Regions from separate parts of the Pantoea sp. S-LA4 genome, predicted to be linked through region 1. Evidence: predicted binding sites of a transcription regulator. Region 1 holds the regulator's gene; each other region holds the start of a gene.
The links. Region 1 encodes LexA, which represses DNA repair genes until DNA is damaged. Its sites were predicted from a motif close to TNCTGTATGTACATACAGNA; they were not measured.

Region 1 (7,314 bases):
CAGGGATGACGCTTTTGCGTCTTTCCTGTCTGACCGTGTTCCCTGAGCAGGCACCGTCTCACGGCGAATCTGACCAGACCTGACCTATAAAAAAGGCGACCTCATGAGGTCGCCTTTTTACTGTACGCTTGTTGTGTCAGTCGTGTGCCACGGCGCTTTCAATGGTCATGCGCACATCGCTGGTGACCAGGTCCGCCAGAATATGCCAGGTCGCCAGCGTCTGCACCACATCGGCATCGCCGCTGTCGCTGATATACCCTTCATCACGCAGCGTCAGCACCAGCGAGGTAAAGACCGCTTTGTCGAAGAACTCCGGCGCGTTGATACCGTGCAGCACCGACAGACGTTGTGCCAGTGTGCGGCTCTCTTTTTCCAGCGTCCCGCGGTTAATCGCCGGCTTCGCACTGAGAATCGAGAAGGTGATGGCATAACGCTGGAGCGTTTCACGCACCCCGGCAGCCAGCAGTTGCAGCGTACGGTAACGGGCCGCCGTAAAGCGCAGCTGGCCATCATCCAGCGTAATCAGGCCCTGACGCGCCAGTTCCTGACTGAGTTCCGTCAGCAGTTGCGGCAGCTCATCGGTCTGCCAGCGCAGGAACAGTTCGCTCTTCAGCATCGGGTAGATCAGGCTCACCTGGCGCAGCAACTCAGCTTCGCTCAGTGTCTGGTGCTGTTGCACAATGGCGGCGATCAGCGACGGCATCACCAGCATGTGGTGAATGTTGTTGCGATAGTAGGTCATCAGCACGGCCTGCTCACGCGGCAGAATGATGATGTCGCCAATGCTGTCTTTCTCGCTTTCAAACTTATTCATGCCCATCGCGTGATCCAGCAGCGCCTCAGCGGAGAGGTCAGGGACGGTGGCATTGGCAGAGTAAGGCACATTACGCAGCAGCTGGGTATAACACTCAAGCTGCTCAATCAGCTGTTCGCGGGTAAGTGAGCGCTGACGTGAGGCGAGCAGCGCGGTCACGCACAGGTTCATGGCGTTGGCCGCGCCCGCTTCATTGATGCGCACCATCAGGCTCGCTGCGATGTCATTGACGGTCGGGGTTAACCAGCTGGGACGCTGCGGCTCAATCGGATCGATGGCGTCACGCCACTCCGGCACCCGCTTGTTAAGGTAGTTAACCAGCGGCAGCGGTTCGCCAAAGTTAACGTAGCCCTGGCCGAGGTTACGCAGCTTACGCAAGCCGTGCACCATCTGCATGAAGCCTTCTTTCTCTTTCGCCGCGCCGCGTAGCTCTTTGGCGTAAGTCCCGACTTCCATCACGTGCTCATAACCGATGTAAATCGGCACCAGGGTAATCGGGCGATTACCGCCGCGCAGCATCGCCTGCAGGGTCATCGCTAAGGTCCCGGTTTTCGGATCGAGCAGACGACCAGTGCGGGAACGACCGCCTTCAACAAAGTATTCCACCGAATAGCCGCGGGTGAACAACTCGCCGAGATACTCACGGAACACCGTGGCATACAGCTTGTTGCCTTTAAAGGTACGACGAATAAAGAACGCGCCCAGACGACGGAAGATCGGTCCGGCTGGCCAGAAGTTGAGGTTGATACCGGCGGCAATGTGCGGCGGCACCAGTCCCTGATGATAGAGCACGTAAGAGAGCAGCAGGTAATCCATGTGGCTGCGATGGCACGGCACGTAGACGATTTCATGTCCATCCTGCGCCAGCTGACGCACTTTTTCGCCGCCGTTAACGTTGATGCCCTGATAGAGACGGCTCCAGAGCCAGCCCATCACGCGATCCGTCACGCGGATCGCTTCATAGGAGAAGTTCGCCGCAATCTCTTCCATCATCTCAACCGCATTCTGCTGCGCTTTTTCATGGGAGATTTTTTTGCTGCGGGCTTCATCTTCGACGGCTTTTTCAATCGCTTTGGACTGCAACAGGCGATTAAACAGATCCTGACGTGCCGGTAAACGCGGGCCAACCGCCGCCAGACGCTGACGGGCAAAGTGAATGCGCGCCACCCGGGCCAGTTTCTGGGCGATCGATTTGTCGGTGCCGTGCTCGGTCGCCATGCGGCGCAGCGAAACGGTCGGCGAGAAACGGACAAAACTGTCGCGTCCGTGCCAGATCACCGCAAAGAACTTTTGCACGCCGTTCAGTACCCGCAGGTGCGGTGCATCTTCGCCCTGAACCTCACGGCCTGGCGCACGACCAAACATCACCGTCACCGGCAGCATCTGGATATCCAGTTTGGGGTTATTGCGATGCAGGTCGAGATAATCGTGAAAAATCTTCACCGATTCGACGCTGGGCACAAAATAGGGGAAGACGCGCGGGCCATCGTGGATAAAAACGTGGCGCGGCAGCAGTGAACCATCAATCTCCAGCGGAGAGAGCGGGTCGGGCAGATGATGCCGCAGGCACTGCGCACGTAAAGTCAGTAAGTCGGCCTTCGAATCGTAAGGCAGAACGTACATAATGGGCCGGGTCGGGTCCAGACCATGTTCAGAAACGGGATCGGCCGGAATGGCCTTACTCTTTACCAAAAACGACAGTGGTAAATTCAGTAATTTGTAATAAAGTTTACGCCAACCTGACATAGACAACATGAAGCCTCTTGTTAGCAAAGCGCCGCAAGCATACCAGAAAGCGCAGCGAAGATCTGTGGTGGTGCCAATTGCACGCAGCCCAGACATTGACGTCAATCCGATGAAAGGGTTCCACCAATATGGCAAATAATGCCACCGGTCTTGTAAGAATTGTGAAAGCCGCAGGTTACTCATGGCAGGGCCTGCGTGCCGCCTGGCAGCATGAAGCGGCTTTTCGGCAGGAAGCGCTGGCCGCGCTGGTCGCCATTATTGTGGCCTGCTGGCTGGATGTCGATATCGTCTCGCGCATCCTGATGATCGGCGCTGTGGTGCTGGTAGTCATCGTTGAAATCCTCAATAGCGCCATCGAGGCGGTTGTGGATCGTATCGGTCAGGAGCGCCATCCGTTAGCCGGTCGGGCAAAAGATATGGGCTCGGCAGCGGTGCTGATCAGTATCTTACTGGCACTGTTTGTCTGGATCGCGCTGCTCTGGACACATTTGCGATAACCCTTCCACAACGCGCCATCTGGCGCGTTTTTGCCTGAGAATCGGTTTCCATTTCGCCAATACCTGTATATACTCACAGCGACTGTATAAACAACCAGGGGGCGGGATGAAAGCATTAACCAGCAGGCAGCAGCAGGTCTATGACCTGATTCGCGACCATATTACTCAAACGGGCATGCCGCCTACGCGTGCAGAAATTGCCGCGCAGCTGGGTTTCCGCTCGCCGAATGCGGCAGAAGAGCATCTTAAAGCGCTGGCACGTAAAGGGGTGATTGAGATTGTCTCTGGCGCCTCGCGCGGTATCCGTCTGTTAATGGAAGAAGAGGCCTCTGAAGGTCTGCCGTTAATTGGCCGGGTCGCTGCCGGTGAGCCGATCATGGCGCAGGAACATATCGAAACTCATTACAAAGTCGATCCGGGCCTGTTCAAACCCTCTGCCGACTTCCTGCTGCGCGTCAGCGGAATGTCGATGAAAGATATCGGGATTATGGATGGCGACCTGCTCGCGGTGCATAAAACCCAGGATGTCCGTAACGGCCAGGTTGTCGTGGCCCGCATTGATGATGAAGTGACGGTGAAACGCTGGAAAAAGCAGGGCGCTATCGTGCATCTCCTGCCGGAAAACAGCGACTTTGATCCGATCGTCGTCGATACGCGCGCGCAGTCACTGACCGTTGAAGGTCTGGCGGTGGGTGTGGTTCGCAACGGCGAGTGGCTCTGAGCCTGATATAACCGCGCATTCGTAGCGTCTGATGCTATTCTGTCGGCCCTAATTTTGTCGCTGCAGCTCCCCTCTCTGCAGCGCTGAGCACGGAACTGCGAATGCGTTTTTTAACGGCTACCGACAAAAAACTCTGGCGGCTCGCGCTGCCGATGATCCTTTCTAACATCACCGTACCCTTACTGGGTGTGGTCGATACCGCTGTCATTGGTCATCTCGACAGCCCGGTCTATCTTGGCGGGGTGGCGGTCGGGACGACAGTCACCAGTTTCCTCTTCATGCTGTTGCTGTTCCTGCGAATGAGTACCACTGGCCTGACGGCGCAGGCATTCGGCGCGGGCGATAAAACGGCACTGGCACGCGCGCTGACCCAGCCTTTAATCATTGCGCTGCTGGCTGGCGTGCTGTTCATCTGTCTGCGTACCCCCATCACCCGCCTGGCGACCTCTCTGATTGGCGGCGATCCCAAGGTTCTGCAACAGGCGACGCTGTTTATTCAGATCCGCTGGCTGAGTGCGCCTGCCACGCTGGCAAACCTGGTGATCCTTGGCTGGCTGCTCGGTGTGCAGTATGCGCGGGCACCGGTCATCCTGCTGGTGGTCGGTAATCTGGTCAATATTGTGCTCGATCTGTGGCTGGTGATGGGGCTGCACTGGGGCGTGGCGGGAGCGGCAACCGCGACCGCACTGGCAGAGTACATCACGCTGGCCGTCGGTGCGGTAATGGTCTGGCGGGTGTTGAAACTGCGCGGCATCACTACGGCAATACTGAAGCAGAGCTGGCGCGGTGATATTCAGCGCCTGCTGCGGCTTAATCGCGACATCATGCTGCGTTCGTTACTGCTGCAGCTCTGTTTTGCCTCACTGACCGTACTGGGCGCGCGCATCGGTCCGCAGGTGGTGGCAGTCAACGCGGTGCTGTTGATGTTTATCACCTTTACCGCCTACGCGCTTGACGGTTTCGCCTATGCGGTGGAAGCCTTTGCCGGCGAAGCACACGGCGCAAAAGATGGCAGCAAATTGCTGCGCGTCTGGCATGCCGCCTGCCGCCAGGCGGTGGTAGTGGCAATCGGTTTTTCGCTGCTCTATGCACTCTGCGGCCCGCACATCGTTGCGCTGCTGACCTCCCTTGAACCGCTGCAACAGGCCGCCGATCGCTATCTGATATGGCAGGTTATTCTGCCGCTGATTGGCGTCTGGTGTTATCTGCTGGATGGCATGTTTATTGGCGCGACCCGTGGCCGGGAGATGCGTAACAGCATGATGATGGCGGCACTCGGCTACTTCCTGACGCTGCTCAGCGTCCCGATACTGGGCAACCACGGATTGTGGCTGGCGGTAACGGTTTTCCTGGCGCTGCGCGGCGTGTCGCTGTGGCTGATCTGGCGTAAACACTGGCAGCAGAACAGCTGGTTCGACGCCTGATAGCGGGCGGCTTTAGCCGGTTCGCTACAGATTATTCTGTATTATTCCGGCAACTCTAAAGTCTTCTACTACAATTAACCGTAAGCAGCGCAGTAAACCAGCGCTTTATATCGTCATTTTGTTTTCTTTCAAGATAAATGATGCAACCAAAGGATGACATAGAGGTCTGCCATGAATAAAGATCAAGCGAGCGGCAACTGGAAGCAGTTTAAAGGCAACGTGAAAGAGAAATGGGGCAAGCTGACCGACGATGACATGCAGGTTATTGAAGGCAAGCGCGATCAGCTGGTCGGAAAAATTCAGGAACGTTATGGCTATGCAAAAGAAGATGCAGAGCGCGAAGTAACGGACTGGGAAGGTCAGAACAAAGATTACCGTTGGTAATCACGCAGATTTACGGATAAAGCTCCTACCCGCCGGTACGGCTCATACCGGCAACCGCACAAGGATGTGCACATTACCCGCGTTTTCCCCGCTTTTTACCCTCACTCTGATGATCGTGCTCGCAACTTTCATGGTGCGTGCAGGCTTCCACTGCAACACAACTCTCACATAATCCATGTGCTTCAATCACGCTGTGACGCAGGGCAAATTGTGCCTCGCCAGCCAGTGTCGCGATGATCTTTTCGACGCCCTGTGCCTGTTTCTCAGTTACAGCGGCACAGCGGTCACATACCAGCATCACCGACGTGTGGGCCGGCGCATCGAAATGGTGACACATAACATAGCTATTATTGGACTCTACCCGGTGGATAAAGCCCTGTTCCAGCAGAAAATCGAGCGCCCGATAAACGGTGGGCGGCTTGGCCTGCGGTTCGCTGACCCGGAGTTGATCCAGCAGGTCATAGGCACTAATTGAACCTGGCTGCTCAGCCATTAATCGCAACACTTCCGCCCGTTGCGACGTCAGACGCACACCGCGCTGCAGGCACAGTTTTTCCGCCTGGGTCATTATTTGCTGTGACGTCATGTTTGACATGAAAGTTCTCCGCTGGATAAGTGATGTTATTTTATCACACAAAATTTAGCCGCGCAGAGGTTGGTTGCCGGGCGGATCAGCACGCCTTTTTGCGCGTAAAAACAGTAGCAAAGAGGAGTAGGGTATCGCGATGGCGCGTTATCGGGGATAAATCAGATCCACATGATGACGGCACGCAACGCGCCGTTTAGCGCTTTTGCTTTGCATCTCACGGAGTTAAGAAGTAATGTTCAGAAAGACTTAAGAAATGTCTGGTATTATTTTAATTTTTACCCTGTATTTTGAATAAAAATTATGACTTTCTGATTGGAAAACCTCCAATCCTTCGAATTAAGGCACTGTTTCCTTTGAATTCACAGCAATAACGCGTTAGCCAACGTTCACAATAGGGTTAACAAACTATTCAGTCGTTGAATGTTTCAACGGCAATTTCTCAGGTGATGGCAGGCAAATGGTGAAAAAATCCGCTCAACGCTCAGCGCTGGTGTACACCGCTGTATTGAATGCGCTTTTCCTTTCTTCTTCCGCCATGGCGGCGGGAACCTGGTATGATGCACGTAATGACGCCATGGGCGGTACCGGCGTCGCATCTTCTCTTTATGGCTCCGCGGTACTGGCCAACCCGGCTTTAATGACGCGAGCCAAACCCGATGATAGCGTCAGTATTATTTTCCCTTCAGCCGGTATTCAGGTTACCGATAAAGATCACCTGATCGACAAAGTGGATGACATCACCGATACCGTTGATCGTTACCGCGATGTGATCGGCAACCTGACCTTTGCCGATTATCTGCGTGGCTATCCTGAAGTGCGCGCCGCCTCAGGCGACGTCGCCAACAAGTTAAACGATCTGCGCGGCAACAAAGCAGACGGCAGTGCCGGGGTGGCGCTGGCGGTCACTGTTCCCAATGAGACGCTGCCTTTTGCCTTTATTACCAAAGCCTATGGCTCGGCACACGTGCGTGCCAACGTCGTCCAGAGCGATATCGATTATCTGCGCGGCGTGGCTAACGGCACGGTGCTCCCACGTCCGGGCGACCAGAACAACCTGCGTTCCAGCGCCAACGGTTTAGCGGCGCTGGTCACCGATTACGGTGTTGCGGTGGCGCATGAATTTACCATTGCCGGTCAGC
Region 2 (7,314 bases), on a different contig from region 1:
TTGCTGCAGGTTTGAAGATCTGATGGAAGCGGTACAGGGCCTGATTGCAGAAAAACAACCGGACGTCATTATTGCGGAAGCCGTGGGCAGCTGTACGGATCTGGTTTCAACGGTCATCAGGCCGCTTAAAAAGTACTACGGCACTCAGCTTGAAGTGCTGCCTTTTCCGGTGGTGCTGGACGGTAGCCGCTACGCTGATATGCAGCGCCTGCTTGGAACCCGTTTGAGCTACCTGTTTACAAAGCAGATAGAAGATGCGCAGATAATTGGCCTCTCCAAGTCAGACAGCATTCCTGACGACGAACGGGCAGCGTTTATCGAGGCGTTGCATAAGCAATATCCGGCCAAGCCGGTTATAACCTATTCCTCGCAGACCGGTGACGGCATCGCTGAATTTGCCGATGCGCTCATCTTCACGCCTCAGCTTTCGGCAGATACCCTGACGCCTCTGGAGATCGATTATGAAACTTACGGGGCCGCTGAAGCCGATATGGCGTGGGTGGATATAAGCCTGGACCTGACGGCCAGTGACCGGCTTATTGCGCCTGATGTCTGGATCCGTACCTGTCTTGAGCATCTGAGATCTGCCCCCTCACTCAGTAACCGGGTGATTGGTCATATTAAAATAGCGCTGGGTAACGGCGCGACACTCACAAAAGCAAGCCTGGTCGACATACATAAAGAAATTCAGTTTGATGAGCGTTGCAGCGATACGGCAGAAGCCTGCGTCGCACTCATCAATGCACGCGCTGAAGGGCAGCCGGCTGAAATTTATGCGATCGTGGAGGCGGCGGTCAAACATACGGCCTCACTGACAGGCTCACAGGTCATCTTCCGGGAGCATAACGCGTTCAGTCCCGGTATGCCGACACCGGTTTACCGCATCCTTCAGGACTGACCCATGAAGACTTTATGCAATTGTAAATCCCGTGATGTGATTTCGGAGTTTCTCGGTACATTCATGCTGGTTATGATTGGTGTCGGTTCCATTTCTGTAAATGAAATCAGTGAGGTAATTGGCAATTTCGGTATAGCGCTCAGTTTTGGTCTGGCCGTTTACTTTTGCATAAATCTGTTCTCGGCCAGCAGCGGGGCACACCTGAATCCAGTGGTCACCCTGATTTTTTATCTGATCAGGACCTGCTCACTGCGTTCGACAGTGAGCTACATCTTGGCTCAACTGTTGGGCGCAAGTGCCGCAGCAGTGTGCCTGAAGGCGGTGTTTGGTCATGCGCTGCTGGCAGGCGTAACCCGGGTTCATTCGGACGTATCCCTGTATAACGCGTTCTTCATTGAGGGGATCATGACGTTTTTTTTAATCATGAGTATCCTGACAACGCGGAATGCCACCATCATCAGCATTGCGGTCTTTCTGGATGCCTTTATCGGCGGCCCGCTGACCGGTGCCAGCATGAATCCTGCCCGAAGTTTCGGCCCGGCCTTCGCCATGGGATACTGGGATAACCAGTGGCTGTACTGGTGTGCTCCGCTGTGCGGCGGTCTGGCAGCCGTCTTCTGTTGTCATTTCATCATGCAGGATCCCAAAACCGTTTCCGTGGAATCACGCTGATACTCTGGATGCCTCCGCTCAGCGGAGGCATGTTCAGTAACAGACCGCACGGCTTCTTCGTTCATAAATCAGAACATCGCGCCATACGCCATGCATTTCCCCTACCTTTTCCCGGCATCCCACTTCCCTGAATCCCTGGCTAAGATGCAGGGCAATGCTTGCCTGATTTTCCGGGAATATGCCGGCCAGCAGGGTCCAGAACCCGGCTTTTTCTGATCCCCTGACGAGTTCCGTGAGCAGTGCTTTGCCCACTCCGGAACCCTGATAGCCGGAACCGACATAAATGCTCAGCTCAGCAACGCCGCGGTATGCATTCCGGCGGGAATAGGGAGATAATGCAGCCCATCCCGCCACATTGTTCTCAACACAGGCAACATAACGGCATTCCCTGAGATGACCGCTATCCCATTCCTGCCATTCCGGTGGTGCCATCTGGAAAGTGGCATTGCCGGTAGCAATCCCCTCTTGATAAATCTCCCTGACTGCATTCCAGTCTTCATCGTTCATCTTTCTTATGCTGACTTTTGCCATATTAACTTTTCCGTATATGAGTTTATAGTTAGCAGCTGACAGAAATGGCGCCTGTCACGGATTTTGGAGGCGAACCGGGCAGCGTAACCGGACAGTGATCCTCCCCCTTTCGTATTACTTAAACCGCACCTCTACTCTGGCCGATTCATATGCATATATCTATATATATAATTGCTAATCTTTATCCTTACAGTCACACTATCTCCGGCCTGAACAGGAGTTAATATGCCACTGCTTCTCCCCCTTATGCTTTTCCAGGCTCTTGCTGACGAAACCCGTCTGGCTCTGGTCCTTTTGCTACGTGAAAAAGGCGAACTTTGCGTCTGTGATCTCTCCGCTATTCTGCAGAAATCCCAGCCGAAAACGTCCCGTCATCTTGCCCTTCTGAAAAAAAAGGGCATCCTGCATGACCGGCGCGAGGGGAAGTGGATCCATTATCGTCTTTCCCCGCATATGCCGGCCTGGGCGGCAGCCGTTATTGAGCAGGCTTACCTTTGTCAGCGGGATGCGCTTCTGCAGATGACCCGTCAGGCTGAACGGAATAACGCAACCACCAAGGGAAAATCTGCCTGCATCTAAAAATTTTGCCCTTACACATTCGATCTATCGAATGTGATTGCTATTGCATGACATCGTTTTTAACCGATTTTGTCTTTCAAAGGAGAGGATATGTTTCTGGCGGGTGCGATATTCGTCCTGACCCTGATACTGGTGATCTGGCAGCCGAAAGGACTCAGTATTGGCTGGAGTGCCGTTATCGGCGCCGCGCTGGCGCTGCTGACCGGCGTGGTACACATCGGGGATATTCCGGTGGTCTGGCAGATTGTCTGGAACGCCACGGCCACGTTTATTGCGGTCATCATTATCAGCCTGCTGCTCGATGAGTCAGGCTTTTTTGAGTGGGCCGCGCTGCACGTCTCCCGCTGGGGTGGCGGTAAAGGCAGGCTGCTTTTCACGTATATCGTTCTGCTGGGTGCGGCGGTGGCGGCTCTGTTCGCCAATGACGGGGCGGCGCTCATTCTGACACCGATCGTTATCGCTATGTTGCTGGCGCTGGGCTTCAGCCCCGGTGCCACGCTGGCGTTTGTGATGGCGGCAGGCTTTATCGCCGACACTTCCAGCCTGCCGCTCATCGTATCGAACCTGGTCAACATCGTCACGGCGGACTTTTTTAAGCTGGGTTTCAGCGAATATGCCTCGGTGATGGTGCCGGTGAATATCGCCTCCGTGGCCGCCACGCTTGTCATGCTGCACCTGTTTTTCCGCAGGGACATCCCGGCTACCTACGACCTGGCGAAACTGAAGGCGCCGCGTGAGGCCATTCGCGATGCGCGCACCTTCAGAACCGGCTGGATTGTTCTCATCCTGCTACTGGTCGGCTTCTTTGCTCTTGAACCCCTCGGCGTACCGGTCAGCCTGGTGGCAGCGGTGGCGGCGTTTATTCTCTGGCTTGTAGCCCGGAAAGGCCATGTTATTGATACAGGAAAGGTACTAAAAGGTGCACCCTGGCAGATTGTTATTTTCTCGCTGGGCATGTACCTGGTGGTATACGGACTGCGCAATGCCGGGCTGACTGATTACCTTTCTGCCGCCCTGAACCGGTTTGCCGAGCATGGCGTCTGGGGCGCAACGCTCGGCACCGGCTTTCTGACAGCGACGCTTTCCTCGGTGATGAACAACATGCCTACCGTGCTGGTTGGGGCGCTTTCGATTGAAGGCAGCACCGCGCAGGGCGTGGTGAAGGAGGCGATGATTTACGCCAACATCATCGGCTGCGACCTCGGTCCGAAAATCACCCCCATCGGCAGCCTTGCTACCCTGCTGTGGCTGCACGTTCTGGCACAGAAAAACATTACCGTCAGCTGGGGCTACTACTTCCGTGTGGGCATCGTGATGACCCTGCCGGTGCTGTTTGTGACGCTGGCCGCACTGGCCCTGCGCCTGTCTGTTTAACCTAAACCCCGGCGCTGCGCCTGCGCAGCGCCTTTACGGAGTACCGCTTATGACTGACATTACCATTTACCACAATCCGGCCTGCGGGACGTCCCGCAATACCCTGGCACTTATCCGCAACAGCGGCACCGAGCCCACGGTGATTCTGTATCTGGAAACTCCGCCGTCGCGCGATGAGCTGAAAAAGCTTATTGCGGATATGGAGATCAGCGTGCGCGCCCTGCTGCGTAAAAATACCGAACCTTACGAGCAGCTCGGCCTGGCAGAGGACCGGTTCAGCGATGACGAACTGCTCGATGCCATGCTGGCTCAGCCGATCCTCATTAATCGACCGGTTGTGGTTACGCCGCTCGGAACGAAGCTGTGTCGCCCCTCAGAAATGGTTCTGGACATACTGCCGGACCCACAGAAGGGAGCGTTTACCAAAGAGGACGGCGAAGCCGTCATTGATGAGCACGGAAACCGCGTCAGCCACTGATGTTTCCCTTGGCTGCGGGCATAGCAAATGTGAAAAAGCCGGCAGATGCCGGCTTTTTTATATGCTGCGCTGGTTTACACGCTCAGAGAGCTGCGCGGCACTCTCTTTCCTTTCGCTGTAGCGGTCGGTGAGATAATCAATGCGACCGCGCGTCAACAGAGTGAACTTCATCAGTTCCTCCATTACGTCCACTATACGGTCATAATACGGAGAAGGCTTCATGCGGCCGGCCTCATCAAACTCGGCCCAGGCTTTTGCCACGGATGACTGGTTCGGGATAGTGATCATCCGCATCCAGCGCCCGAGAATACGCATCTGGTTTACGGCGTTGAACGACTGTGAGCCGCCGCTGACCTGCATTACCGCAAGGGTTTTCCCCTGCGAGGGCCGGACCGCCCCGGACGTCAGCGGAATCCAGTCAATCTGCGTCTTCATGATGCCGGTCATGGCACCGTGACGCTCTGGCGAGCACCAGACCATCCCTTCTGACCAGAGCACCAGCTCGCGCAGCTCTGCGACCTTCGGATGCGTCTCAGGTGCATCATCCGGCAGCGGCAGGCCAGACGGATTGAATATCTTCACCTCCGCTCCCATGGCCGTTAGAAGCCGGGCGGCCTCTTCCGTGGTGAGTCGGCTGTAAGAGCGCTCCCGCAGCGAGCCGTAGAGCATCAGTATGCGGGGCGGATGCGCCACCTCTTCGGCCTTTAATTTTTCTTCCGTCAGCGGTGCATCCAGGAGCGTCAGATCGATATTGTTCAGGGTATCATTGAAGTTATTCACAATAGAGTCTCTTTATGAGTAATCGTGGCCGACAGGCTGCAGCAGCTGCCAGCGGCGCAGCACTCTTCCGTCAGAAAGGCCATCAGCTGCTCAAGCTGCGCATAGCAGGGCCTGCAGAACAGGGTACGGCTCTGCCGTTCCTGGCTTATGAGGCCAGCTGACATCAGCGCAGAAAGGTGATGACTTAGCGTGGAGGCCGGAATAGCCAGTCTTTTCTGGATGTCACCCACGGGCAGTCCTTCAGGCCCGACTTTCACCAGTTCACGGTAAATTCCCAGTCGCGTCACGTGTCCCAATTCCCTGAGAGCAGCCGCAGCATTTTGTATGTCCACATCATCACCAAATCTATATTTCTAGAATAATGGAAATATAATTTAAAGCGGACGGAATGGTCAAGCCTCTTCCCGCCATAAAAGTGCTGCGCTCAAAAAGAAAGCCTTTTATACCCTGTTGATCCGGCTGCAGTGGCAGAGCATATAAAAAGGCCATGGCTCAGCATTTCGGTAAAATTTCAGCGCTCTGACAACAGCTTTAGCCATAACCGTTTCGCTTCCGCTTGCCAGAAATCCCAGGCTCAATAATACTGTTCATATAACCAGTATAATTTAAAGGGGGATTTTTATGCGCTTTACATTTTTTTTCCTAATCCGTACACGGCAGCACGTCCGGGACGCCGCGTTATGAAAGCGGTCAGTTACGCTCAGGGCCTGACGCTGTTATGGCCGCCGATTTTTACCCCAACGGTAAAGGTGCCGCTGTACGCAGATCCCTGCTCAGCTGGTTTTCCCTCCCCTGCTCAGGATTATGTAGAGAAAGAGCTGGACCTGAATGAGCTCTGTATTCGCAGACGGGCGTCCACATTCTTCGTACGGGCCAGTGGCAACAGCATGCAGGAGCTGGGGCTTTATGACGGTGATGTTATGGTGGTCGATCGCGCGGAGCCACCCACGCACGGCGACATCGTCATCGCTGAGGTTGGAGGTGAATTCACAGTTAAGCGCCTGCAGCTGATCCCACGGGTGGCACTGCTGCCCATGAACCCTGCTTACGCCGCCATCTATCCGGAAGAGCTCCAGCTGCTCGGCGTTGTCACCTGGTTCTTTAACAGTACCCGTGCACGTCGGAGATAATTATGCCCATGTTCGGACTGGCTGACGTCAACTCTTTCTATGCCAGCTGTGAGACGCTTTTCCGCCCGGACCTGCGTGGCAGGCCGGTAGTCGTACTTAGTAATAACGATGGCTGCGTTATTGCGCGCTCTGCTGGCGCAAAAGCCCTGGGCATAAAAATGGGTGCACCGTGGTTCCAGATAAAAACACAGCACTATCCGGAAAAGGTACACGTGTTCAGCTCAAACTATGCGCTTTATCACAGCCTCAGCCAGAGAGTAATGACCGCGCTTGAGGACATAACACCACGCGTCGAACAGTACAGCATTGATGAGATGTTTCTGGATCTTACCGGTATTAACGGCTGTGAGGACTTCGAAGCTTTTGGTCGTCGCCTGCGCGCGCATGTATTTACCACAACGGGTCTTACCGTCGGTGTCGGCATGGGGCCCACTAAAACGCTGGCAAAATCAGCCCAGTGGGCGAGTAAGGAGTGGAAGCAGTTTCGCGGCGTGCTGGCGCTGACGCCGGGTAATCCGAAACGTACCGAAACTCTGCTGGCTAACCAGCCCGTTGAGGAAATATGGGGTGTGGGACGGCGTATCGGTAGGCGACTCAGCCTGATGGGCATCGAAACCGCCCTGCAGCTGTCACGCGCGCGTCCAAAGTTCATTCGCGATAACTTTTCCGTGGTACTGGAACGCACCGTACGCGAGCTGAACGGTGAGTCATGTATTCCGCTGGAAGAACTGCCGCCGGCAAAACAGCAGATAGTCTGCAGTCGCAGCTTCGGGGAGCGCATTACAACAAAAACAGCCATGCAGCAGGCGCTGTGTCAGTACGCTGCACGCGCAGCGGAAAAGCTGCGAGGGGAACGTCAGTACTGCCGCAAC
Region 3 (7,314 bases), 570 kb from region 1:
GGGTGAAGCATTAACCACTGACAGCCGCGATCGCTTCCTGAATCTGCTGAACAGCACGCCAAACGGTGTGATCCGTAATTCGGATGTGGCGAAAGGCGTGGTCGAAACTTCGCTGAATATCGGCGTAGTGACGATGGACGCGGATAAAGCCGAAATCAACTGCCTGATCCGCTCGCTGATCGACACCGGACGCGATTATGTGGTGCAGATGCTGACCTCGCTGGGCCAACTGGCAGGCGCGCAGACCAAAGCGAAAGGCGGCTACCCAGGCTGGCAGCCGGACGCGGACTCGCCGATCATGGCGCTGACCCGTCAGACCTATATCGCGCTGTTCGACAAAACGCCCAACATTCAGGTGATTCATGCCGGTCTGGAGTGCGGTCTGTTCAAAAAACCTTATCCGCAGATGGATATGGTGTCGATCGGTCCGACCATCACCGGTCCACACTCACCGGATGAGCAGGTGCATATTGAAAGCGTCGGCCTTTACTGGAAATTGCTGACCACCTTGCTGAATGCGGTGCCAGAAAAGTAATCTCACCGCAAAAAGTTTAACCAGGCTCCGGCCTGGTTTTTTTATGCCTGCCGTGCCGCAATAGCATAATTCACCACCCTGAACGCCCTTCCCCACCTGAAACCGCCACGCTTTCGCGCTTCGCTGGTTATAGCCACCATTATGTCCAGATGTCTGGATGGCTAAGACCGTTTCGTGCTAGCTTATGCGCTTTCGGTCGTTGCCGCGCCTGAAGCTTCAGGAAAAAATGCGGCCAGTGATTCTTCAGGAGAATGGTGACATGGCTGCGTTAAACCGCCTTGAGATGCGTAACATCTCCATCGCTTTTGGCGGGTTCGCCGCGCTCACGTCGGTCGATTTTGTCAGCGAAGGCCACTCTGTTCACGCGCTGACCGGCGCGAATGGCGCAGGCAAATCGACCCTGATGGCGATACTGTCCGGTGCGCACAGCCACTACAGCGGCGAGATCCTGCTGGATGGTGAGCCGGTCTCCATCCGCACGCCGCGTGATGCTAAACAGCTCGGTATCCATCTGGTTCAGCAGGAAGTAGACGTGGCACTGGTGCCGCAGCTCAGCGTGGCGGAAAACATTCTGCTGGATCGGCTGGCGGAGCCGGGTCACGGCTATCACTGGGGCGAGATCCGTCGCCAGGCGCGCACTCTGCTGGCACAGCTGGAGGTGACGCTGGACGTTAACCGGCTGGTTGAGCGCTGCACTCTGGCTGAAAAGCAACAGATTCTGCTGGCGCGTGCGCTGTCGCATCATTGCCGCTTTCTGATTCTGGATGAGCCGACCGCCCCGCTGGATCAGCATGAGAGCGAACGCTTGTTCACCGTGGTGCGTCGCCTGCAGGCCAGCGGCATCGGCGTGATTTTTATCTCACACCGTATTCACGAACTGAAAGCGATCTGCGATCGCCTGACGGTACTGCGCGACGGCCGGCTGATTGAGAGCGGTCCGATGGCGGCGCTGAGTGGCGAGCAGATCGTGGAAAAAATGCTTGGGCATCAGCTCACCGATATCTATCCCGCCCGGCGTGAACCGCAACCGCAGCCGCTGCTGCTGGCGGTTGACGGGCTGCATGATGAACATCTGCTGCAGGATATCTCGCTGCGGCTGCACAAAGGGGAAATTCTCGGCATCGCCGGACTGGCCGGTGCCGGCAAAACCGAACTGTGTAAAGCGCTGTTTGGCGCCAGTAAAAGCCGCATCACTAAAGGCGAGCTGCACGGCCAGCCGTGGCGGCCGAAATCCCCGCACGATTCAGTCAGCCGGCGCATGGCGCTGGTGCCGGAAGAACGGCGTAAAGAAGGCATTTTTATTGATGAGTCGGTAGCGATGAACCTCAGCGTCAGTGCGGACGACAGTTTCTCACGCTGGAGCCTGTTCGGGCATCGCCAGGCGTGGCGGTGGGCAGAACAGGTGATTCAGCGGCTTCAGGTGCGCACCACCGGCCCGGCCCAGCCGCTTCGTCGCCTCTCTGGCGGTAACCAGCAGAAAGTGGCGATTGGTAAATGGCTGCGCAACAACGCCGATGTCCTGATTTTCGATGAGCCGACCAAAGGCGTCGATATCAAAGCCAAAACCGAACTCTTCACCCTGATCGACAGCCTGGCGCGCGAAGGTAAAGGCATTATCTACGCGTCAGGTGAATTTTCTGAACTGGTCGGCTTATGCGACCGGATTTGCGTGCTGTGGGATGGACGCATCGTAGCCGAACTGGCCGCGCGCGACGTTACCGAAGAGACGCTTTTGCTTTATTCCACCGGAGGAACCCCTGCGTGAGCAGCAAAGAAACCAGCCTGAATCTGCCGTCCACGTCGTGGCGTCATCAACTGTTCGATTTCCTCTATAAATGGGGCATGTTACTGACGGTGGTGATCCTGATCGCTGCCTTTGGCCTGGCCTCAGACAGTTTTCTCGAACCCAATAACATCATCAATATTCTGCGATCGATTGCGATTGTCACGGTCATCGCGGTTGGCGTATCGATTTCACTCACCGTCGGCGGCTTCGATCTGTCGGTCGGCTCAACCGCTTCGCTGGCCAACGCGCTGGTGATATCGCTGTTTGTCTGGTACGGCATGGACACCACTCAGGCGATCCTGATCACCCTGGCGCTCTGCACCCTGGTCGGGCTGTTTAACGCCTTTCTGATTGTGATCCTGCGCATCCCCGACATGCTGGCGACGCTGGCAACGCTGTTTGTGATTCAGGGCGTGGCGATGACCTACAGCTTTGGCGGCTCCATCACCGAAAACATGGTGCTGCCAGGCGGCGATATGGCGGAAGGCACCATTCCGGCAGCGTTTGGCCTGCTGGGCCAGGTGCCGACCATCGTCATTATTATGCTGGTGGTCACGGTGGTGGCGCAGCTCGCGCTGTCGCTGACCAAACATGGCCGCCGGATGTATGCGCTGGGCGGCAATCCCGAAGCGGCGCGGCTCTCCGGTATCCGCACTACCCGCTATCGCGTGCTGGCCTATGTGATCGCCTCGCTGCTGGCCGGACTGGGCGGCATTCTGCTCGCCTCGCGTATCGGCTCATCGCAGGTTAACGCCGGCGGCGGCTATCTGATGGACGCGGTGGCGGCAGCGTGGATCGGCTTCTCGCTGGCGGGATCGGGCAAACCGAATGCGCTCGGCACGCTGGTCGGTGCGGTGATCCTCGGAGTGCTGCAGAACGGGCTGGTGATGCTCTCCGTCCCCTACTACGCCATGGACATTATTAAAGGACTGGTGCTGGCTCTGGCACTGGCCATGACCTATATTCAGCGCCGCTAAGGCGCATTACCCGGAGTTGATAATAATGCAAAAAATAACGCTCTCGCTGCTGGCACTGAGCCTGCTGAACGCCAGCGCCGCTTTCGCGGATACCGTCACCCCGGTACCGGCTGCCATCGCCAGCCATGACGGCCCGATCCGCATCGCGGTGATCCGTAACCTCGGTTCTGACGATAACACCACCCAGTTTGTCGCCGGTGCCATTCAGCAGGGTCGGCAGCTGGGCTTTAAGGTCAGCACCTTTCTGAGCAACGGCGACGATGCGCGTTTCCAGGATTTCGTTAACCAGGCGATCAGCCAGAAGTATGACGGTATCGTGCTGTCGCACGGCAAAGCGCCTTACGCCAGCGGCCTGGTCAAACGCATCGCCGACGCGGGCATTAAAGTGTCGGTGTTTGATACCCCGGTTGATAGCCCGATTGACGGTGTCACCGTCACCGCGCAGGATGACGCCTCTCTGGCGCAGCTGTCGCTGGGTCAGTTAATTAAAGATTTCAACGGCAAAGCCAATATCGTCAAACTGTGGGTCGCCGGTTTCCCGCCTATGGAACGCCGTCAGGTGGTGTACGAGAAACTGCTGAAGGAGAATCCAGGCATTCATCAGCTGGAGTCGATTGGCGCCGTCTCCACCGATGTTCAGGGCGATACCGCCAACAAGATTGGCGCCATTCTGGCTAAATACCCGAAAGGCAAAATCGATGCGATCTGGGGCGCGTGGGATGCGTTCAGCCAGGGCGCCTATAAAGCGCTACAGGAGAATGGCCGTACCGAGATCAAGCTCTACAGCATTGATGTCTCGAACCAGGATCTGCAACTGATGCGTGAGAAGAACAGCCCGTGGGTCCAGACCGTGGCAGTAGACCCGAAAACCATCGGCGCGGTGAACATGCGTCTGGTAGCGAAAAAGATTGCCGGTGAAGCGACGCCAGCCACGTATCAGTTTAAGGCGGCGTCGATCTCTCAGCAGCAGCTCAACAGCCAGCCCGGCGCGGTGAACGTTGCCTCGCTGAATAAAATCGTGCCCGGCTGGGGCGGTAATGATGATTTCGTCGCGCCGTGGTTTGCCACGCTGGCGGCGAAATATAAAAAGTAATCGGATGTCAGCCTTACCAGTCGGTGAGGCTGACGGTTACAACCCCAGCAGCAGCTGCCGTTCCAGCTGCGGATCGAGCAGGGTGACGTGCAGCCCCACCAGCCTGACGCCCCGTCCGGCCCGGCGCTCATCCCAGGTTTTTCTGGCAATCGCGATCATGTCCTCTTTATTCAGCACCGGCCAGATATGCTCCTGGGTGGTCTGCTGAAAGTCGCTGAACTTGAGTTTCACCCCCTGACGCGCGACCTGCTTATCGGGTCGGATCTGGCCCAGCCGGCGATCCAGCTCGGCGTAGAGAAAATCGATGATCTCCAGGCAGGCGTCCCAGTCGTTAATGTCTTCTGCCAGCGTACGCTCCACGCCGAGTGATTTACGTTCCCGCTCAACCACCACGTCACGCTCGTCGATGCCGTTGCTGCGCTCCCACAGCACCCGACCAAATTTACCAAAGCGCTTCAGCAGCTGGGCTAAATCTGCCTTCTGGACATCACCGCAGGTGACCAGCCCCATCTCTTCCAGCTTTTTTGCCGAGACCTTGCCGACGCCAGGGATTTTTGCCAGCGGCAGCGTCAGTAAAAATCCGGACATCTCCGCCGGCGTGATAACAAACTGCCCGTCCGGCTTATTCAGGTCGGAGGCGATTTTTGCCAGGAATTTAATCGGGGCGATACCGGCCGAGGCGGTGAGCCGGGTCTCACGCAGGATGGTGGCGCGAATATCCTGGGCGATCAGGGTGGCGGAGCCGTGACAGTGTGGACTGTCTGTCACATCCAGATAGGCTTCATCCAGCGACAGCGGTTCAATCAGCGGTGTGTAGCGCGAGAAGATCTCGCGGATCTGCGCCGAGGCTTCTTTATAGGCGTCAAAGCGTCCGGGCAGCAGCCGCAGATGGGGACATAACTTCAGCGCCATCCCGGTCGGCATGGCGCTGCGCACGCCATATTTTCGCGCCGGATAGTTAGCGGTACTGATGACGCCGCGACGTTCGCGGCTGCCACCAATGGCAATCGGGATGTCACGCAACAGGGGATTATCGCGCATCTCCACCGCAGCATAGAAGCAGTCCATATCGACATGAATGATTTTACGCATACCCCCTCCAGCACTGGATAAGTATACAGTTGGCGAAGGTAACTGCAATATTTGTCGCGACCGGCATTAAAGTTTACAAATTTCTGGCCGTATTCTGTTCAGGAAATTGCGAATTTCTGGCGTGCTGTCTTGCTAAAAAAACAGACAGTGTTTAATGTTGCGCTGCGGTAGCGGATAGTTCCGATAATGCAAGCAGAGACGCACGATGGCGTCATTGTTCTCTTCACCTCAAGGTACACACAGCATGGGCAAAATCGCACTCCTGTTTGCGATGATTTTACTGCCAGCCCTCAGCATGGCAATGACCCCCGAACCCGCGCAGCAAGCGGCACCGGTCAGTAAAGAATTAAAGAAACAGTTACTCGGCACGCCGGTCTATATTCAGATTTTCAAGGAAGAGCGTACCCTCGAACTGTACGGCAAAATTGGTAACGAATACCGCCTGCTGGATACCTACCGCATCTGTAATTTTTCTGGTGGCCTCGGCCCGAAACGTCGTGAAGGCGATTTCAAAAGCCCGGAAGGATTTTATAACGTCAGGCTGAACCAGCTGAAACCGGATAGCCGATTTTATCGCGCGATCAACATCGGCTTTCCGAATCAGTACGATCGCAATCAGGGCTACAGCGGTAACTACCTGATGATCCATGGCGACTGCAAATCGATTGGCTGCTACGCGATGACTAACGCCTATATGGATGAGATTTTTACTTATGTGAATGCGGCGCTGCGTAACGGCCAGCAGGATATCAGCATCAGTATCTATCCGTTCCGCATGACCGACAGCAATATGCAGCGTCACCGTTACTCCACCTACGCCAGTTTCTGGCAGCAGTTGCAGCCGGGTTACGCTTATTTTGCGAAGTATCACCAGCCGCCGACGGTGAATGTCACCAGCGGTAAGTATGTGATGAACAGCAGCCCGGTCGTGACCAATCCCGATGCTGCTTCACGCTCATTCCTGGCGCTCTCCAAGGCAGAATAACGCCCACTCACCTGGCACAATCCGCTGCCAGGTTTCATTGGCCGTCAGCGGCTGCGTGGCAATCACCGTCACCACGTCGTGCGGCGTGGTGTGCTGCTGGAAATCAACTTCGACATCCTGATCGAGCAGCTGCGCGCGGCCAAACGGCGCGCGCCGGGTGATCCAGAACAGGTTGGTGGAGCAGAAAGCCATCAGATAACGCCCATCCGACAGCAGCATGTTAAACACCCCTTTCTGCCGCAGGCTGCCCGCCAGCTCGCCGATAAAGCGAAACACCGCGGGCCAGTTGCCCGGCGTGCGCGGATAACGCGTCGCCAGCTGATGCAGAATCCAGCAGAACGCTTTCTCGCTGTCGGTCTCACCGACCGGGCGAAAGGTGCCGGTCTCAAGCTGACGGTAGCCTTTTAACTGTCCGTTATGGGCATAAGTCCAGTTGCGGCCCCACAATTCGCGGGTAAACGGATGGGTATTTTCCAGCGAGACCTGACCACGATTCGCCTGGCGGATGTGCGCCACCACCGAATGCGATTTGATCGGATACTCCTGCACCAGCCGCGCTATCGGTGAGTTGAAGCTCGGCAGCGGATCTTTAAAGGTACGACAGCCCTTATCTTCGTAAAAGGTAATGCCCCAGCCATCTTTATGTGGGCCGGTTCCGCCACCACGCTGCACCAGGCCGGTAAAGCTGAAACAGATATCCGTGGGAACATTGGCGCTCATCCCGAGCAATTCGCACATAGCCACCGCCTTAGAGTCAGACGCCTCTCGCCAGGCGAGAGGCTAACGAGTTACTTCACCATCTCTTTTTCAATCAGCAGCATCAGGATATGGATCACTTTAATGTGG
Region 4 (7,314 bases), 910 kb from region 1:
CACACCGACATCGCCGCAAAGGTATCGCCGTGATAGCCGCGCTTCAGCGTCAGGAACTGCTGCCGGGTTTCACCGCGTCCCAGCCAGTACTGCAACGCCATCTTCATCGATACTTCCACCGCCACCGAGCCGGAATCGGCGAGAAAAACGCACTCCAGCGCCGCGGGCGTCATCGCAACCAGCTGGCGGCAGAGCGCCACCGCGGCGGGATGGGTAATGCCGCCAAACATTACGTGTGACATCTGCGTCATCTGCTGCGTCAGCGCCCGATTGAGCCGTGGATGGTTGTAACCGTGAATCGCCGCCCACCACGAGGACATGCCATCGACCAGTTCGCGGCCATCGGCCAGTTGCAGTTGAAAACCCTGGGCGGCAACCACCGGATAACAGGGCAGCGGGTCGAGCATTGAGGTGTAGGGGTGCCAGATGTGCTGGCGATCAAAGCGGGCGTCTTCAGGCGTGAACATAGGCGTCGTAAACCGGAGTTGTAAACCAAAATAAAAAAATATAGTTTACAAGTATAACCACGTTAATCGTCGGGATGACACCCTTTTTTTGGAGCACGTAATGGCACAACGCTGGACAGTTGCACAGGCCCAGGCCCTGTTTGATCAACCTTTTCTTGAACTGATGTTTGAAGCGCAGCGGGTGCATCGTCAGCACTTCGATCCGCGTCAGGTACAGGTCAGCACCCTGTTGTCGATCAAAACCGGTGCCTGCCCGGAAGACTGTAAATACTGCCCGCAGAGCGCGCGCTACAAGACCGGCCTGGAGTCGGAACGCCTGATGGAAGTGGAGGAAGTATTGACCTCTGCGCGTCAGGCCAAAGCCGCCGGTTCAACCCGTTTCTGCATGGGCGCGGCATGGAAAAATCCGCACGAGCGCGATATGCCCTATCTGGAAAAAATGGTTGAAGGCGTAAAGGCGATGGGCATGGAAACCTGTATGACGCTGGGTACGCTCAGCGATCAGCAGGCGCAGCGGCTGGCGGGCGCCGGCCTGGATTTTTATAACCACAACCTCGACACCTCGCCAGAATTTTACGGCAGCATCATCACCACCCGCAGCTATCAGGAACGGCTGGATACGCTGGGCAAAGTGCGTGACGCCGGGATCAAAGTCTGCTCAGGCGGCATCGTCGGTCTGGGAGAGACGGTCAGCGATCGCGCCGGTCTGCTGGTGCAGTTAGCCAACCTGCCGACCCCGCCGGAAAGCGTGCCGATCAACATGCTGGTGAAGGTCAAAGGTACGCCGCTGGCGGACAACGATGACGTTGAGCCGTTCGATTTTATCCGCACAATCGCGGTGGCGCGCATCATGATGCCAACCTCGCACGTCCGGCTGTCGGCGGGCCGTGAGCAGATGAGTGAGCAGACCCAGGCGATGTGCTTTATGGCCGGGGCGAACTCGATTTTCTACGGCTGCAAACTGCTGACCACGCCGAACCCGGAAGAGGATAAAGATCGCGTGCTGTTCCGCAAGCTGGGGCTGAACCCGGAGCATACCCACACCCAGCACGGCGATCAGCAGCAACAGCAGCAGCTCAGCGACCAGCTGATGCACGCCGACACTGAACAGTTCTATAACGCGGCGCTGTAATGAGCTGGCAGCAACGACTGGCACAGGCGCTGGATCGGCGGCGCGCCGCCGATGGCTGGCGGCAACGCCCGGTAATCGATCATCAGACCACCCGCACGCTGCACAGCGGAGGACGCGTTTATCGTCATTTTTCCAGCAACGATTATCTCGGCTTAACCCAGCATCCGGCGGTGATTGCCGGCTGGCAGCGCGGCGCAGAACAGGCGGGAGCCGGTGCCGGTGCGTCAGGCCACGTCACCGGCTATCACCGGCAGCATGCGGCGCTGGAAGCGCAGCTGGCTGACTGGCTCGGCTATGACCGCGCGCTGCTGTTTATCTCCGGCTTCGCGGCGAATCAGGCGGTGATCCATCTGCTGGGGGAGGAAAACGATCGTATCCTGGCCGATAAGCTCAGCCATGCTTCGCTACTGGATGCCGCCAGCCACAGTCCGGCGCAGCTGCGCCGTTTTACGCACAATAGCCCGGCGAGTCTGGCGGCGCGGCTGGCCGCACCCTGCAGCGGCGAAACGCTGGTGGTGACCGAAGGGATTTTCAGCATGGATGGTGACAGTGCGCCGCTGGCGGCGATAGCGGCACAGACGCGCGACGCGCAGGGCTGGCTGCTGGTGGACGATGCGCACGGGATCGGCGTGACAGGCGAGCAGGGGCGCGGCAGCTGCTGGCAGCAGGGTATAAAACCGGAGCTGCTGGTGGTCACCTTCGGTAAAGCCTTTGGCGTCAGCGGGGCGGCACTGTTGTGCGACGCACAAACCGCCGATTATTTTGTGCAGTTCAGCCGCCATCTGATCTATTCGACCGCGATGCCCGCCGCCCAGGCGGCGGCGCTGCAGGCGTCGCTCAGTCAGGTGCAGCAGGGCGATGCGCTGCGTCAGCGGTTGCAGGCGAATATCCAGCGCTTCCGGCGTGGTGCCGCCTCGCTGCCGTGGCAACTGATGGATTCCGCCAGTGCGATTCAGCCGTTAATCGTCGGCGACAATGCGGAAGCGATGGCGCTCTCCGCCCGGCTGGCAGAAGCGGGCTGCTGGGTCAGCGCCATCCGGCCACCAACCGTACCGCCGGGCACTGCCCGGCTGCGTATTACCCTGACGGCGGCGCATCAGCCGGACGACATCGATATTCTGCTGGAGGCGCTGCATGACGCTGCAGGTTGATAAACGCGCGGTGGCACGCGCCTTTGGCCGGGCGGCCGAACACTACGATGCTCATGCCGCGCTGCAACGGCTGAGCGGCGATGCGCTGCTGGCACGGGCACCGGCGCACAGTGGACCGCAGCTACTGGATGCCGGCTGCGGTACCGGCTGGTACAGCAGGCAATGGCGTGAACGTGGTAAGCAGGTCACCGCGCTCGATCTCTCGCCGCAGATGCTGCAACAGGCGCGCGCCAGTAATGCCGCACAGCACTATCTGGCCGGAGATATCGATGCCTTACCGCTGGCAGCGGGCAGTTTTGATCTGGTGTGGAGTAACCTGGCGGTGCAGTGGAGCAACGATCTGTCGCAGGCGCTGGGCCAGTTCAGGCGGGTGCTGCGTCCCGATGGTACGCTGCTGTTTTCAACCCTGAGCGCCGGTTCATTGCAGGAAGTCCATCAGGCCTGGTCGCATCTGGATCACCATCCGCACGCTAACCGCTTTCTCACCGAGCAACAGATTGCGGCAGCCTGCGCTACCCACCAACTGAACTGCGAGTCGGCGCTCATCACCCTGCATTTCCCGGATGCGCTCAGCGCCATGCGTTCGCTGAAAGGGATTGGGGCAACTCATCTGCATCAGGGGCGGGATGGCCCGCTGTTAACCCGACAGCGGCTGGCACAGTTAGAGGCGCACTGGCCGCGCGATCGGCACGGTTTCCGTCTCAGTTATCATCTCATCTATGGAGTAAGTTCATCATGAAGCGCTGGTTTATCACCGGCACCGACACCGAAGTCGGTAAAACGGTTGCCAGCGGCGCCCTGTTACAGGCCGCCCGGGCGGCAGGTTATCGCTGCGCGGGCTATAAGCCGGTCGCCTCGGGCTGCGAAATGACGCCGGAGGGGCTGCGTAACAGTGACGCGCTGGCGCTGCAGCGGTACAGCAGCGTGCCGTTAGACTATCAGCAGGTCAATCCGCTGGCGTTCCTTGAACCGACAGCGCCGCATATCGTCAGTGCCGAAGAGGGCAGGCCGATCACTCATCTGGCGCTGTCGGCGGGCCTGGCGGCGCTGGAACCGCTGGCAGACTGGATTCTGGTTGAAGGCGCAGGCGGCTGGTACACCCCGTTATCCGCAACGCACACCTATGCTGACTGGGTCAGCAGCGAGCAGTTGCCGGTGATATTAGTGGTCGGTGTCAAACTGGGCTGCATCAATCACGCCATGCTGACCGCGGAGGCGGTACGCGCTCGCGGGCTGCGTCTGGCGGGCTGGATCGCCAACACCGTGGTGCCGCCGGGACAGCGTTATCAGGAATATCTCACCAGCCTGACGCAACGCCTGCCTGCACCCTGTCTCGGCACCATTCCCTGGCTGACCGAGTCGCAACAGGACAACTGCGGGCACTATCTGACGCTGCCAGCGTAAATCAGGCCACCGTCAGCCATTTGTTGACGGTGTGGTCATCCAGCTGCGCCATTTTGCCCTGCGCCACGTTACGCCCGCGATGCAACAGCAGAAAATAGTCAGCCACGCGACGGATCAGGGAGAGACGCTGCTCCAGCAGCAGGATCGTCAGGCCATAGTCGAGGTTCAGTCGGCGAATCAGATTCCCCATCTCCTCTTCCAGCCACGGCGACATGCCGTCGGTGGGCTCATCAAGAATCAGCAGTTTTGGCTGCAGCACCAGCGCGCGCGCCAGGGCCAGCTGCTGCTGCTGATCGATCGGCAGATCGCCGCTGCGCTGCTGGCGTAGCGAATAGAGCGCCGGAAACAGGTCAAACACCATTTCGGGAATGGCGCGGTGGCGGTCGGCCTGACTGGCACCGGCCAGCAGGGCGATCAGCAAATTATCTTCCACGCTCATCTGGGTAAAAATATGGCGTCCCTGTGGCACATAGCCAATTCCCATCTGCGCCCGCTGTTCAGCTGGCTGCAGCAGCAGGTCGGCGGGCGGTGAACCATCTTCTTTCCATGAGATCGATCCGCTGTTGATCGGCAGCCGGCCCATAATGCAGTTGACCAGGGTGGTTTTCCCCATGCCTGGCCGGCCAAGAACGCCGGTGCAGGTGCCAGGCGACAGATCGAGATCCACGTCCCACAGGATATGATTTTGACCGTAAAATTGATTTACCGAACGTAAACTCAGCATCTGACACTCTCCTTTCCGATCATTAGCCTGAATGCTTCCGCTCTGTGTCGTCTGGCAAACAAGGTATCAGCAATGGTCATCTCACCACTGCAGCACAGTGCGCGCGATGCGCGTTGACGCCATTCAATCTTGCAATTCCCAGGCCAGATTCAGCGGTGTGCTTTTTTTCAGCGGCCAGCGCGGCTGCGCGCCGGGAAAAGATGAGGAATGCTTATCAATTTCTGCGGGTGATAACCGGGCTGCACTTTCACAGTGCCAGCGGGCGGAGTTTCTGGTGCAGCCGTGCGAAGATGAGGCAACGATTCTGATTAAGAATGGCGGGCTGGCGGGGCAAATCAGCAGCAGAGAGTCCGGGTCAGTTAAAAAAAGCAGAACAATTTGTCAGCGGCGGTGGAGAAATTTAGCGGAAAAAAAATTATTTTCAGCAAACCCAGGCGGCAGGGAAAAATTATACACAGCCGATGGCGGCGGGGCTGCCATCACTTATCCACCATTCCTGTGGATAACCTTGTGCATTAGGTAATGAAAACAGGTTGGAAGCGAGGAAATACGCGGCCTGGTTACATAATGTCGAGAATCTGGGCTTTTCGACATAGTATAATTAAATCAATTACTTATTAAAAAACAAGCCTGCGATTTATCTGTCAGTTCACTGAACTGTAATTTTATGACGCTCTATTGACAAATGTTAAATCCGATCTCCGCCTGGGGATAACCTTGCGCAACAACCGCCGGGCTAAAGCCAGCGGCAACCGGTGACCAAAAAGTACGCCAGCCGGGACCCTTACTCTGCCTCAACACTGTTTTTATATCCAGTATTAATTTCTGGCAAAATCACCATAGCAGAGTAAAATAGGTGCCTGCCCGCCGACTTCTTCAGCAGGAACTGCATTCATGAGTAAAGCCTTTAAATTAAATTCCGCTTTCAAACCTTCCGGCGATCAGCCCGAGGCGATTCGTCGTCTAAAAGAGGGTCTGGAAGATGGACTGGCCCACCAGACGTTATTAGGCGTAACCGGCTCGGGAAAAACCTTCACCGTGGCCAACGTGATTGCCGATCTCAACCGTCCAACCATGGTTCTGGCGCCGAACAAGACGCTGGCGGCTCAGCTGTACGGTGAAATGAAGGAGTTTTTCCCGGACAACGCGGTCGAGTTTTTCGTCTCTTACTACGACTACTATCAGCCGGAAGCCTATGTGCCCAGTTCCGACACCTTTATCGAAAAGGATGCCTCGGTTAACGAACACATTGAACAGATGCGTCTGTCAGCCACCAAAGCATTGCTGGAGCGGCGCGACGTGATTGTGGTCGCCTCGGTGTCGGCGATCTACGGTCTGGGCGATCCCGATCTCTATCTGAAAATGATGCTGCACTTAACCCGCGGCATGATCATCGACCAGCGCAGCATCCTGCGTCGCTTGTCGGAACTGCAATATACCCGTAACGATCAGGCGTTCCAGCGCGGGACTTTCCGGGTGCGTGGTGAGGTGATTGATATCTTCCCGGCGGAATCAGACGATATCGCCCTGCGCGTCGAGCTGTTCGATGAAGAGGTAGAGCGCCTGTCGTTGTTTGACCCGCTGACCGGCCAGATCGATTCGGTGGTGCCGCGCTTTACCATCTACCCGAAAACGCACTACGTGACGCCGCGTGAGCGCATTATTCAGGCGATGGAAGATATTAAAGTGGAGCTGGCGGATCGCCGCAAAGTGCTGCTGGAAAATAATAAGCTGCTGGAAGAGCAGCGTATTACCCAGCGTACCCAGTTCGATCTGGAGATGATGAGTGAGCTGGGCTACTGCTCCGGCATCGAAAACTATTCACGCTATCTCTCAGGACGCGGACCCGGCGAAGCCCCACCGACGCTGTTTGACTACCTGCCGGCCGACGGCCTGCTGGTGGTGGATGAATCGCACGTTACCATTCCGCAAATCGGCGGCATGTATAAAGGCGACCGGGCGCGTAAAGAGACGCTGGTGGAGTACGGTTTCCGCCTGCCGTCGGCGCTGGATAACCGTCCGATGAAGTTTGAAGAGTTTGAGGCGCTGGCCCCGCAGACTATCTATGTGTCGGCTACGCCGGGCAAATATGAGCTGGAAAAATCGGGCGACGAAGTGATCGATCAGGTGGTGCGTCCAACCGGACTGCTCGACCCCATCCTCGAAGTGCGTCCGGTGGCGACCCAGGTCGACGATCTGCTGTCGGAAATCCGTCAGCGGGTGGCGATCAACGAACGCGTGCTGGTGACGGTGCTGACCAAGCGCATGGCGGAAGATCTGACCGAATATCTGGAAGAGCACGGCGAGAAGGTGCGTTATTTGCACTCTGACATCGACACCGTGGAACGGATGGAGATTATCCGCGATTTACGCCTGGGTGAGTTTGATGTGCTGGTGGGCATTAACTTACTGCGTGAGGGGCTGGATATGCCGGAA

Region 2: umuD (translesion error-prone DNA polymerase V autoproteolytic subunit) is a predicted target of LexA. The motif match lies at 5,894-5,913, and genes of this name have one in related genera.
Region 3: dinB (DNA polymerase IV) is a predicted target of LexA. The motif match lies at 5,495-5,514, and genes of this name have one in related genera.
Region 4: uvrB (excinuclease ABC subunit UvrB) is a predicted target of LexA. The motif match lies at 5,677-5,696, and genes of this name have one in related genera.

The regions. Positions count from the first base shown of each region.
Region 1 covers NZ_JBTLRC010000002.1:36,297-43,610, forward strand. The annotation lists gene plsB (glycerol-3-phosphate 1-O-acyltransferase PlsB) at 137-2,560, opposite strand; gene ACX3P5_RS01075 (diacylglycerol kinase) at 2,689-3,057, shown strand; gene lexA (transcriptional repressor LexA) at 3,164-3,778, shown strand; gene dinF (MATE family efflux transporter DinF) at 3,880-5,202, shown strand; gene ACX3P5_RS01090 (CsbD family protein) at 5,374-5,586, shown strand; gene zur (zinc uptake transcriptional repressor Zur) at 5,660-6,181, opposite strand; gene ACX3P5_RS01100 (conjugal transfer protein TraF) at 6,633-7,314, shown strand, end outside.
Region 2 covers NZ_JBTLRC010000001.1:92,158-99,471, forward strand. The annotation lists gene ACX3P5_RS00540 (GTP-binding protein) at 1-898, shown strand, start outside; gene ACX3P5_RS00545 (MIP/aquaporin family protein) at 971-1,570, shown strand; gene ACX3P5_RS00550 (GNAT family N-acetyltransferase) at 1,604-2,101, opposite strand; gene ACX3P5_RS00555 (metalloregulator ArsR/SmtB family transcription factor) at 2,327-2,680, shown strand; gene ACX3P5_RS00560 (arsenic transporter) at 2,771-4,054, shown strand; gene arsC (glutaredoxin-dependent arsenate reductase) at 4,104-4,532, shown strand; gene arsH (arsenical resistance protein ArsH) at 4,590-5,312, opposite strand; gene ACX3P5_RS00575 (ArsR/SmtB family transcription factor) at 5,309-5,644, opposite strand; gene umuD (translesion error-prone DNA polymerase V autoproteolytic subunit) at 5,993-6,442, shown strand; gene umuC (translesion error-prone DNA polymerase V subunit UmuC) at 6,451-7,314, shown strand, end outside.
Region 3 covers NZ_JBTLRC010000002.1:604,203-611,516, reverse strand. The annotation lists gene pepD (beta-Ala-His dipeptidase) at 1-535, shown strand, start outside; gene ACX3P5_RS03610 (sugar ABC transporter ATP-binding protein) at 795-2,300, shown strand; gene ACX3P5_RS03605 (ABC transporter permease) at 2,297-3,298, shown strand; gene ACX3P5_RS03600 (sugar ABC transporter substrate-binding protein) at 3,324-4,391, shown strand; gene dinB (DNA polymerase IV) at 4,428-5,483, opposite strand; gene dpaA (peptidoglycan meso-diaminopimelic acid protein amidase) at 5,728-6,468, shown strand; gene ACX3P5_RS03585 (class II glutamine amidotransferase) at 6,439-7,206, opposite strand; gene lpcA (D-sedoheptulose 7-phosphate isomerase) at 7,257-7,314, opposite strand, start outside.
Region 4 covers NZ_JBTLRC010000002.1:949,097-956,410, forward strand. The annotation lists gene bioA (adenosylmethionine--8-amino-7-oxononanoate transaminase) at 1-467, opposite strand, end outside; gene bioB (biotin synthase BioB) at 568-1,599, shown strand; gene bioF (8-amino-7-oxononanoate synthase) at 1,599-2,750, shown strand; gene bioC (malonyl-ACP O-methyltransferase BioC) at 2,734-3,489, shown strand; gene bioD (dethiobiotin synthase) at 3,486-4,154, shown strand; gene ACX3P5_RS05375 (ABC transporter ATP-binding protein) at 4,156-4,878, opposite strand; gene ACX3P5_RS05380 (hypothetical protein) at 4,985-5,401, shown strand; gene uvrB (excinuclease ABC subunit UvrB) at 5,773-7,314, shown strand, end outside.